Regions from separate parts of the Blautia sp. HCP3S3_B11 genome, predicted to be linked through region 2. Evidence: a T-box and tRNA genes for the amino acid it is inferred to sense, from the RefSeq annotation. Region 2 holds a T-box; the other holds one or more tRNA genes.
What was found. A T-box is a leader RNA that pairs with one kind of tRNA and senses whether it is charged. The one in region 2 lies ahead of thrS (threonine--tRNA ligase), so its partner is inferred to be a tRNA-Thr.
Positions count from the first base shown of each region.

Region 1 (5,795 bases), on a different contig from region 2:
ATATTCCGAAAAGCCCCTGAATTCCGTAGCTTCCCGCTTTATCCATAGGCTCTCCTGTCGCAACATATTCTCTGATTTCTCCATCTGAAACCGGATAAAATGTCACATCCGTACTCTCATAAAAGGTATGTTCCTGCCATTGTCCATTCTTTTTCTCCAATACAGAAACACCAGTGTATACCTGATGGGTGTTCCCCTGCAGTTTCTTCAGGGTATTTACTGCATCTTCCTGATCGTGTGGTTTTCCAAGAATCATATTCTGAAACACTACCACTGTATCAGAACCGATAATTACAGTTTCCTCTTCGGCATCCTCTACTGTCGCTTTAACAGAAACCGCCTTATCTCTTGCCAGCTGCGCAACTGCCTCTTTCGGGTCATCAGAAGTCCTATTCTCGTCTCCTGATGCAGGTATCACTTCAAATTTCACGCCTGCTCTCTCCAGCAGTTCTCTTCGTCTGGGTGAAGCAGATGCTAAGATAATTCTTCTCATATATAAACCTCTTCTGTTGCTGTTCGAACGCTTTTATTCTGTGAAGTGTTTTTATCAGCGCCCTCTTCTTTCGTGTCATAGTATACCTTGTATCTTTTTGCTATGCAACTGCTTTCAGAAAAAGTTTTGCTTTTCTTTTTATGCAAAACGTATTAAAATATGAATAACCTATCACTAATCTGTTTCATATTCGCAGAAATAGGAGAATATCAGAAAGGAGTTTATGATTATCATGGCTAAAATTAATAAATACTGGGGATTTGTTGCAGTCGGCGCTCTTACCGCAGCTGCTGCCGGTGTCGTTGCCGCTATTATCGCAAAGAAAGGATCCTGCAAAGAGGATTTTGAAGATGACTTTGATGATTTTGATCTGACAGACGAAGAAGAGAAAACTGAGGAAAAAGCTGACGAAGAAGCTGAAACTGCAGAAGATTTCCAGTCCTGGGAACATACAGGTGAGCAGGCAGAGAATGACAGTGCAGAAGACAAAGCTGACGAAGTAGCAGCTGAATCTGATTCAGAAAATTCAGAAGAAGCTCCTGAAGCAGCCACAGAAGTTGAAATCAAAGATGCTGACGAAGAGGAAGAAGATGCCGACGATCCAAAAGACTTCGAAGAAGCTATTGAGGCAGCAGCTGAATCTGAGGAATGAATCAACTTGTCGGCACACTAGCAGATATTTTTAATCATATGGAAATTTATATCACCAAAGCATTACAGCGTAATTATACTATATGTTGCAAACAGCCAGACGAATAATCGCCTGGCTGTTTCTTTATCTTTTATTACATTATGCTTTCGGCAGTTTAAATGAGCTCTTAAGAGATACGATACGGTTAAATACAGGTGCTCCCTCCTTAGAGTCATGGATATCTGCGCAGAAGAATCCTGTTCTTACGAACTGGAAGCTGTCATAGCCTTTTGCTTTCATCAGTGCAGGCTCTACATAAGCAGTAACTTTAGTCAGAGAATTCGGATTTACGTTCAGTGAACCGTCTTCCTTGTTGTATACACCTTTTTCCTCATCTACGATATTCTCATAGAGACGAACTTCTGCTTTGCCAGCCTGGCTTGCTTCTACCCAGTGAATTGTTCCTTTTACTTTTCTGCCATCCGGTGCGTTTCCACCCTTTGTTGCCGGATCATAAGTACAATGTACTACGCGTACTGTACCATCTTCGTCTGCTTCGTATCCTGTACATGTTACAAAATATGCATTCATAAGACGAACCTCTGTGCCAGGGAACATTCTCTTATATTTCTTAGGCGGATCTACCATGAAATCCTCTCTCTCAATATAAAGTTCTCTGCCAAATGGCATCTTACGTGTTCCAAGTTCTTCGTTCTCCATATTATTCGGAGCTTCCAGATACTCAATTTCACCTTCCGGATAGTTATCGATCACAAGTTTGATCGGATCAATGATTGCCATCAGACGCGGACGTTTCAGTTTCAGGTCCTCGCGGATACAGTACTCAAGCATTGCGTAATCAACAGAGCTGTTTGCCTTGGATACACCACAAAGTTCAACAAACATCTTGATAGATTCCGGTGTGAAGCCACGACGGCGCAGTGCTGCGATGGAAACCAGACGCGGATCATCCCATCCGTCTACGATTCCTTCTTCTACAAGTTTCTTGATATAACGTTTACCTGTGACAACATTTGTCAGGTAAAGTTTTGCAAATTCAATCTGTTTCGGAGGCTGCGGATATTCCAGTTCTTTTACAACCCAGTCATACAGTGGTCTGTGGTCCTCGAATTCCAGTGTACAGATGGAATGTGTGATTCCCTCGATTGCATCTTCGATCGGATGAGCGAAGTCATACATCGGATAGATGCACCATTTATCGCCTGTTCTGTGGTGTGTCATATGAGCAACACGATAAATAACCGGGTCACGCATATTCATGTTCGGAGATGCCATATCAATCTTAGCGCGGAGTACTTTCTCTCCGTCTGCATATTTACCCTCTTTCATCTCCTCGAAAAGCTGAAGATTCTCTTCAACAGTTCTATTTCTGTATGGGCTTTCTTTACCTGGCTCTGTAAGTGTTCCGCGGTATTCACGAATCTGATCTGCTGTCAGGTCGCATACGTATGCTTTTCCTTTCTGGATCAGCTTTACAGCAGCTTCATACATCTGGTCAAAATAGTCAGATGCAAAGAAAAGTCTGTCTTCCCAGTCAGCACCCAGCCATTTGATATCAGCTTTAATAGAATCTACAAATTCGCTTTTCTCTTTTGTCGGGTTTGTATCATCAAAGCGCATGTTGAATTTGCCGTTATACTCCTGAGCAAGGCCATAGTTTAAAAGAATAGATTTCGCATGACCGATATGAAGATATCCATTCGGTTCTGGCGGGAAACGTGTATGCACGGTGTCATAAACACCCTCTGCTAAATCTTTATCAATAATATTCTCAATAAAATTCTTGGAAACTGTTTCGTTCTCCATCTTTTTCCCTCCTGTTTTTCGTATTTTATACATATTTCATGTCACTGCATCATCTGCCCGTACCCACAAAACCAGTATATCCGTTATTTTCAGTTATAGTATAAGTACATTTTATTAACTATATTGATTTTCCTTCTATTAAGCACAAACGAATGAATTTATATTATCATTGGAAATTCCATCTGTCAACTGTTTCCACAATGGTGGCAAGCCTTATTTTATGCACTGTTGAGGCTGATAGTGGCGTGTGAACAGTAACGACTGCATTTATCTGGAATCTGCTACTTTTTTTGTATATTGCACTTTCATCTTGCATATGCTATAATGCCGGTAGGCAGAAAGAAATTACAAGTCCACGTGGACAAAAAGAATAAAGCCCCCGGTATTCCCAGTACCGAGGGCTTCTTCTTGTTTTTTAGTGTAGACAAGAAACTGCCAGGTTAGCGTTGTCCTACTTATTGCCGTCTATCCATTTATGATGTAGTGGCAAGCTACACCAGCCATCAAGGAGACAATAAAAGAAATTACAACATCCACGTAGATCATCTCCTCCCGTTGCCGGGTATCGGTTGGACAACACTGTAGTATATCATATCTCTTATATCTTTAGAAGTACAAAGAGTTCTTAAACGTTCATAAAATAATATTGAGTTTATTCGTGCATAAGAACTTGCAGAGGATAATGATTGTTCTTTCAGTCAATATATTAATCTGGTGTTAAGAGACTATATCAAGAATCCAGATCATACAAAATCATATGTATTTTGAAGATGTCTCATTGCAAACAACTCATCTCTAACATAACACAAAAAGCCCATAAACCCTCTTTATTTTGATAGCTTATGAGCTTCTATTTTTATTTTCAAGCATTAAAAAAAGCTGATGACGGGAATTGAACCCGTGACCCCTTCCTTACCAAGGAAGTGCTCTACCTCTGAGCCACATCAGCATCGTGTCAGATTTACCGCTCACATTTGGATATGTTACCAGAACTTAACCGTATTGTCAATCCCTATTTTTTAACTTTTTTATTTTTATAAAAATTACCTTCGGTTAAAATTCTGTATTTTTTTATTTACGGAGCTGTTCCAGTTGTTCTTTTATTTTGGTGCGGATTCTGCGGAGTGCGTTGTCTATGGATTTTGGTGTTTTTCCCATAAGTTCGGCAATCTCTCCGTAGCCGTTTCCTGCCAGATAGTATTCCAGTACCTGATTCTCCATCGGGCTTAATGTGGTGGTGATCTCTTGTTCCAGATTCTCAACGTTTTCCTGGTCGATGATGATCGATTCCGGATTTTCTACCCAGGTATCACCAAGATGTTCTTCGTTCTCTCCGTCCTGCTCACTGAGAGAGACATATGAGTTAAGCGGCTGATGTTTCTGCCTGTTAGAACTCTGGATTGCATTGTAAATCTGTCTGTCCACGCATATGCTCGCAAAAGTCTGAAATGTGGCATCTTTGTCCGGCTGGTAGTCGCGGACTGCCTTAAACAGTCCGATCATACCTTCCTGTATCAGATCATCATTCTCCCCGCCTATCAGAAACATAGTCCTTGCTTTCTTGCGGACCATGTTCTTGTATTTTTCCATAAGATAGTCGAGAATCTCTGACTCTCCGTTTTTAAAGCGAAAGATTAATTCTTCATCCTTGATTCCGTCATACTGTTTCATCAATTTAAACCTTCCGTTTTCCATAAATGTTGCTATTAACTGAAACAATTCTATTCTGCTGCACAACCAATACGCCATTTACACCAAAACAGATTAACCACATAACTCTCTAATAACTAATGTAAATATGGCACTTATTTCTTCTGCATTCTCTGACGTACGATCTCATAGCCGAGTACACCTGCTGCTACTGATGCATTCAGGGAATCAATATCCCCCTTCATCGGAATAGATGCTACAAAATCACATTTCTCGCGAATTAGTCTGCTTACTCCCTCACCTTCGTTACCGATCACAACTCCGATCGGACCTGTAAGATTCAGGTTATACATAGTTTCTCCGCCCATATCTGCGCATACAAACCACATTCCCTGCTCTTTCAGCTCATCAATGGTATGTCCCAGATTTGTCACTTTTGCAACAGGTGTATAGTTTAATGCACCTGCTGAAGTCTTGGCAACTGTAGAGGTCAGTCCTACTGCACGTCTCTTCGGAATGATCACGCCATGTGCTCCTGCCAGGTTTGCAGTACGAATAATTGCACCGAGATTATGAGGATCTTCAATATTATCCAGAATAAAGATAAATGGATCTTCCCCTTTTTCCTTTGCTTTTACAAGGATATCTTCTACGCTTGCATATTCATAAGCAGCTACCTGGGCGATCACGCCCTGATGTGCACCTGTCTCACTTAACTGATCCAGACGCTCTTTTGCCACATAATTGATAATCGTATCTTTTTTTCTTGCCTCTCTGGCAATAGTGCGGACTGGTCCATCCTGGCATCCATCCAGGATAAACAGCTTATCTACACATTTACCGGAACGAAAAGCTTCCAGGACTGCATTGCGTCCTTCTATCTGTTCACTCATATCTGATCCTCTCCGATTCCTGCACGAACCAGTTCTATGATTCTGCCGAAATCATCTTTTAAATATAAATATCCCATCAGAGCTTCAAATCCGGTTGCTCTGCGGTAATCTGCCATTGTTGCGTGCTTTGCCATTGTCGGGGAGTGCGCATTTCTGCCTCTTTTATAAACACTGTGCTCCTCTTGCGTAAGCATTGGTTCGATCACTTCCATCATAGAAGACTGTGTGCCTGCTTTAACCAGACTGCTTGCCTTTCTGTGCAGCTGATTTACCGGACAGTTTCCTTTTTTCACAAGAACCG
Region 1 covers NZ_JBQHVP010000015.1:30,601-36,395, forward strand. Annotated here, with positions in the region: gene ACTNC0_RS12690 (Maf family protein) at 1-493, opposite strand, end outside; gene ACTNC0_RS12695 (hypothetical protein) at 726-1,145, shown strand; gene ACTNC0_RS12700 (glutamine--tRNA ligase/YqeY domain fusion protein) at 1,284-2,951, opposite strand; tRNA gene ACTNC0_RS12705 (tRNA-Thr) at 3,829-3,900, opposite strand; gene sigH (RNA polymerase sporulation sigma factor SigH) at 4,023-4,622, opposite strand; gene rlmB (23S rRNA (guanosine(2251)-2'-O)-methyltransferase RlmB) at 4,757-5,494, opposite strand; gene ACTNC0_RS12720 (Mini-ribonuclease 3) at 5,491-5,795, opposite strand, start outside.
Region 1: it encodes a tRNA-Thr, which carries the amino acid that the T-box ahead of thrS (threonine--tRNA ligase) is inferred to sense. The anticodon was not compared.

Region 2 (5,795 bases):
ATCGGAATGATATTTCCCACAATACATAATGGAATCGCCTTTACCGCAGAAATCTTCAGAAGAGACGCTGCCAAAAGCCCTCCCCTGAGTTCCAGAAGCGGAATCATGGAAATAAGAAAAACCGCTCCCTCCGGCGAAATATATTGTGACAGATTCTGCGAGAACCAATGTACCAGTGCTTCCATTAAAACCTCCTAAATTTTATTTCAGATAATCCTTCAGAAAATCAATAAACTTCTGCATTTCTTCCTTTGTTCCAATCGTGATACGAAGGAAGTTATCAGTTCTGTCCTTCGGGAAATAGCGGACATAAATATGCCGCTCTCTCAGTGCTTCGAAAAGCTCCGCTGCCGGACAGGTTGCATGAGTGGCAAAGATAAAGTTAGACTTGGAATCCTGGAAGGAGAATCCCAGCGCCTTTAATTCTTTCTTTGTCCATTCTCTCGTCTCTATGATTTTATTACATGTTTTCTCAAAGTATTCCTTGTCCTCCACTGCTGCCACACCCGCTGCAAGTGCTGTACGGTCCATCGTGTAGGAATTGAAAGAATACTTCACATCGTTCAGGAATTTGATCAGTTTCTCATTTCCGCATGCAAAGCCAATTCTCATACCTGCCATGGAACGTGATTTGGAGAATGTCTGCACAACCAGAAGGTTGTCGTACTTCTCAATCAATGGAAGTGCTGACTGACCGCCGAAATCCACATATGCTTCATCCACAATAACAATGACATCCGGATTATGACGGATGATATCTTCCACATCCTCTAATGGCATTTCCACACCTGTCGGCGCGTTTGGGTTCGGGAAAACGATTCCGCCGTTTTCTTTGAAATAGTCTTCCTTCTTTATATGAAAGTTCTCATCCAGAGCCGGTCTTTCATATGGAATACGGAACAGATCTGCCCATACGTCATAGAAAGAATAGGTAATATCAGGAAAAAGAACCGGCTTCTCTGAGTTAAAGAATGTCAGAAAACTCATGGCAAGAACATCATCAGATCCTACTCCCACAAAAACCTGCTCATCTTTTAAATGATAATTCTGTGCGATCGCATGTACCAGATCTCCCGCTGTCGGATCCGGATAAAGTCTCATGGTATCGGTATCCATACCTTTAAGTGCTTTCTCCACTCCAGGTGCCGGAGGATATGGGTTCTCATTTGTATTTAATTTGATCATATCCGGTTGGTTTGGCTGCTCACCTGGTGTATATGGTATTACTTTACGGACGTTTGCTTCCCAATTGCTCATTTGTCTAATTCCTTTCCTGTTTGATTCACTCTGCTCTCATTAAGTCAACTTCTGTTTATTCACTACTGCAATCCGGCAGAGACCACTTATCTGCTATTGTAAGCATCCTCAAACTATTTGTCAATTATATTTGATGTAAAGCCGTACCGAATATCTTGTTACTGTTCACTCCGTGCCCAGTAACACGCTACGCGATGCACAGAATTTATGCCTGAGGCATAAATTCGCGCGGTATGTCTCGGGTTTTCTGTTGCCAGGCATCCGTAAGAAGCTGCCGGTGGCAGGTTCTGTAGGTGACCTTCGCTCACAAAAAACACCTCGCGGGATATTACCAGTGAACAGTAACAATATCTTGTCTTTTAAGCATATTCACGCTCAATAACGTCACGTTTACGCTGGCATTTTACACCATCTAATGAGTATGCCCCGATACTTGAAATTAACAATAATAAGAAAAAGCAGGGGCTGTTTTTAGTCCCTGCTTTCCTCTTCGTAACAATACAATACTTGTAGTTACAAATTATTTATTCTCTTCCTGAACTTCAATCTTACGGATAGTCTTATTCTTGATTTCTTCTTTGATTGCTGCGAGGAAGTCGTCAAGTTCTTTCGTTCCTTCATCGCCAAGGTAACGGCTTCTTACAGAAACTTTGCCTTCTTCTTCCTCTTTAGCACCAACGATGAGCATATATGGAACTCTTGCAAGACGTGCTTCACGGATCTTGTAGCCCATCTTTTCGGAACGCTGGTCAACGGAGCAGCGGATTCCGTTTTCTTTTAACTGTGCTTCAACTTTGGCAGCATAGTCGTGGAATTTCTCGGAAATCGGAATGACACGAACCTGTTCCGGGCAAAGCCATGTTGGGAACATACCTGCATATTTCTCAATCAGCCATGCCAGTGTTCTCTCATAGCATCCCATGGATGTACGATGGATGATGTATGGACGCTGTTTTTCGCCGTTTTCGTCGATATAGTACATATCGAACTGTTCAGCAAGAAGAGCATCCCACTGGATTGTGATCATTGTGTCTTCTTTTCCGTATACGTTCTTGGCGTTGATATCAACCTTAGGTCCGTAGAATGCAGCTTCTCCGACATCCTCTGTAAATGGAATATTCAGCTCTTCAAGCATCTGGCGGATATGGCCTTCTGTCTCTTCCCATACTTCCGGTGCACCAATATATTTTTCTCTGTTATTCGGATCCCATTTGGAAAGATGGTAAGTTACATCTTCTTCTACGCCGAGAACCTGCAGACAGTACTGAGCAAGTGCGATACAGTCTTTGAACTCTTTCACCATCTGGTCTGGTCTTACAATCAGATGTCCTTCAGAAATCGTAAACTGACGTACACGTGTCAGACCATGCATTTCGCCGGAATCCTCGTTACGGAACAGAGTAGATGTTTCACCGTAACGAAGTGGCAGGTCACGGTAGCTGTGCTGTTCAGCTTTGTATACATAGTACTGGAATGGGCATGTCATTGGACGAAGTGCAAATACTTCTTTATCTGTTTCTTCATCTCCGAGGACGAACATACCGTCTTTGTAATGATCCCAGTGACCGGAAATCTTGTAAAGATCACTCTTAGCCATTAATGGAGTTTTAGTTCTTACATAGCCACGTTTTGTCTCTTCGTCTTCAATCCAACGCTGAAGTTCCTGCATGATGATGACACCGTTTGGCATGATAAGCGGAAGTCCCTGTCCGATTACATCTACAGTTGTAAAGATTTTCATCTCACGGCCAAGTTTGTTGTGGTCACGTCTCTTTGCTTCTTCCATCTGCTCAAGATGCTCTTTCAGTTCATCTTTGGAAGCATAAGCTGTTCCGTAGATACGTGTCAGCATTGCGTTCTTTTCGCTGCCTCTCCAGTAAGCACTGGAAGAAGAGAGAAGCTTGAATGCTTTCACACCTTTTACGCTCATAAGGTGAGGTCCTGCACAGAGATCTGTCCAGTCTCCCTGAGAATAGAAGGAGATTTCTGCTCCATCCGGAAGGTCTTCTACGAGTTCTACTTTATATGGCTCGTTTTTCTCTTTAAAGTATGCAATAGCGTCTTCTCTTGATTTTGCGAAACGCTCGATTTTTGCGCCTTTTTTGATGATCTTCTTCATTTCTTTTTCGATTGCATCCAGGTCATCACGGGAAAATGGAGGACAGTCGAAATCATAGTAGAATCCGGTATCGATAGAAGGTCCGATAGCAACCTTTGCATCCGGATATAAGGTCTGTACTGCCTGAGCAAGTACGTGGGATGCTGTATGACGAAGAACTGCAAGTCCTTTCTCATCTTTGGCTGTGAGGATGTTTAATTCGCAGTCACTGTCAAGAACTGTTCTTAAGTCAACAACTTCTCCGTTTACTTCTCCTGCACAGGCTGCACGTGCAAGTCCCTCGCTGATGTCGTAAGCGATGTCGATTACTGATTTAGCTTCGGCGTATTCTTTTTTTGAGCCGTCTTTTAATGTTACGATCATGGTCATTATCTCCTTTTTATAATTTGTTTTTATATTTTTCAGATGCACACTGACTTATAGTACAGCATGCCAATCCAAAATATATAGCAGAATTCCTTAAAAAAATTCTGCCGGTGCTTTTGTACTGCAAAGGGGCAAAAGAAAGAAATAAAAAAATCCCCTACAGTACGGTTAAATACTGTAGGGGACGAGATATCATATACTCGCGGTTCCACCCCGATTGTTCTGTTTTATCAGAACCACTTCATTTGATGGTAACGGAATCACCGGACTGTATTAAAGTCACTCAGAGGTGGTCTTCGGCTGGTTCGCGATAAAATGCTTGCACCAAAATGCATTTCTCTCTGTAACGTTTCTCAGCGTACTCTTCTCTTCAGCGTGTTGGTCTTTCTTATCTTTTCTGCCGCCTATTATAAACTTGAAGAATAAATTTGTCAATCATCAAAATGCTAAAAATTACTGTTCTCACGATTCCGTGATATACAATACTCCTTAGGTTTTGCACAAAGAGATTCATATTTTTACATTACAAAGTGTCTTGCTGCAAACAGAGTGAACAATAAAGATATAATACAAAAAGCTGCCCGTCCACATACATTTTCATATGTGAACAGGGCAGCTCCTCATGTACTTTTTATGATATATCTCAGTTCATTACCTTATAATCTCAATGTCTGGCGGATATTTGTAATCCGCTTTCTCTATCTGGTCCTATACCAGATAACAGATTCGGCTAATTTCCTCGTAAAAATCAGATCTCAGCCAGTTTCAGCAGATCCGGGATCTTGGATTCCCAGCCAAGTGCCATGATATGTACACCCTGACAGTATGGCTTGCACTCTTTGATGATACGTGCAGCGATCTCAACACCTGTGATACCTGCTTTTGTCTTTTCTTTGTCAGCTTTGAGTTCCTCGATCATCTCATCCGGAACGTGGATACCGGCAACGTTGTTGTTCATGAATTTAGCCATTCCAGCGGATTTCGGAATGATGATACCAACCTGTACCGGTTTTCCGAACTGTTTTGCTTTCTCCATGAATTTGATGAATTTCTCCGGCTCAAATACAGCCTGTGTCTGGAAGTAATCTGCACCTGCTGCAACTTTTCTTTCCATCTTTGCAAGCTGTGCATCAACGGAATCGCTGCATGGAGATACAACAGCACCTTTGGAGAATTTAGGCGGCTCACCAACCAATTCATTTCCCCCAAGGTCTACACCGGATTCCAGAAGCTTCACTGTGTGAAGAAGGGATACGGAATCAAGGTCAAATACCGGTTTTGCCTGTGGGTGGTCACCCATCTTTGTATGGTCACCTGTCAGACAGAGAATATTCTCGATACCAAGCATTGCTGCACTTAAAAGGTCAGATTCCAGAGCGATACGGTTTCTGTCACGGCATGCAAGCTGGAAAATCGGATCCATACCGGCATCCTTAAGAACCTTACACATAGCAAGAGATCCAAGACGCATAACAGAAGACTGGTTATCTGTTACGTTAACTGCATGAACATCTTTGAGATAAGTTTTGGCTTCTTCTACCAGCTCATCTACATGGATTCCTTTTGGCGGTCCCACCTCTGCAGAAACTACAAATTCACCACGATCGAATAATTCTTTCATTTTCATTGTACATTACTCCAATCAATATAATTAATCTTGAATACTGTCCACTCCATTTATATACATTCCACAAAACATAGCTACAAAGCATATCTGCAATACTCATACAATGCTCAAATATTCTGGTCTTATGCCCTGTATATAAATCCGCGCTGCAATTCTAAGTGGACAGTATCGTAACTTATGCTTCTATATTATTTCACATCATCATCTGTTGCGAAATTATGAATCTGTGTCGGGCATTTCAGCAGATCAAGGCGTCCGATCTCTTTCAGACGTCTGTAGATGCGCTCCCATCCACATTCCATATCGCTGTCCACTTCGCATTTGCCATTCTTGGAACCGCCGCACTGGCCGTTTACAAGACTCTTGGAACATGCTGTGATCGGGCAGATTCCGCCGGTAAGGTTCAGATAACACTCACCACACTGA
Region 2 covers NZ_JBQHVP010000007.1:176,070-181,864, forward strand. Annotated here, with positions in the region: gene ACTNC0_RS07370 (COG2426 family protein) at 1-185, opposite strand, end outside; gene hisC (histidinol-phosphate transaminase) at 202-1,257, opposite strand; gene thrS (threonine--tRNA ligase) at 1,778-3,739, opposite strand; T-box leader at 3,920-4,125, opposite strand; gene ACTNC0_RS07385 (methylenetetrahydrofolate reductase) at 4,491-5,369, opposite strand; gene ACTNC0_RS07390 (methylenetetrahydrofolate reductase C-terminal domain-containing protein) at 5,558-5,795, opposite strand, start outside.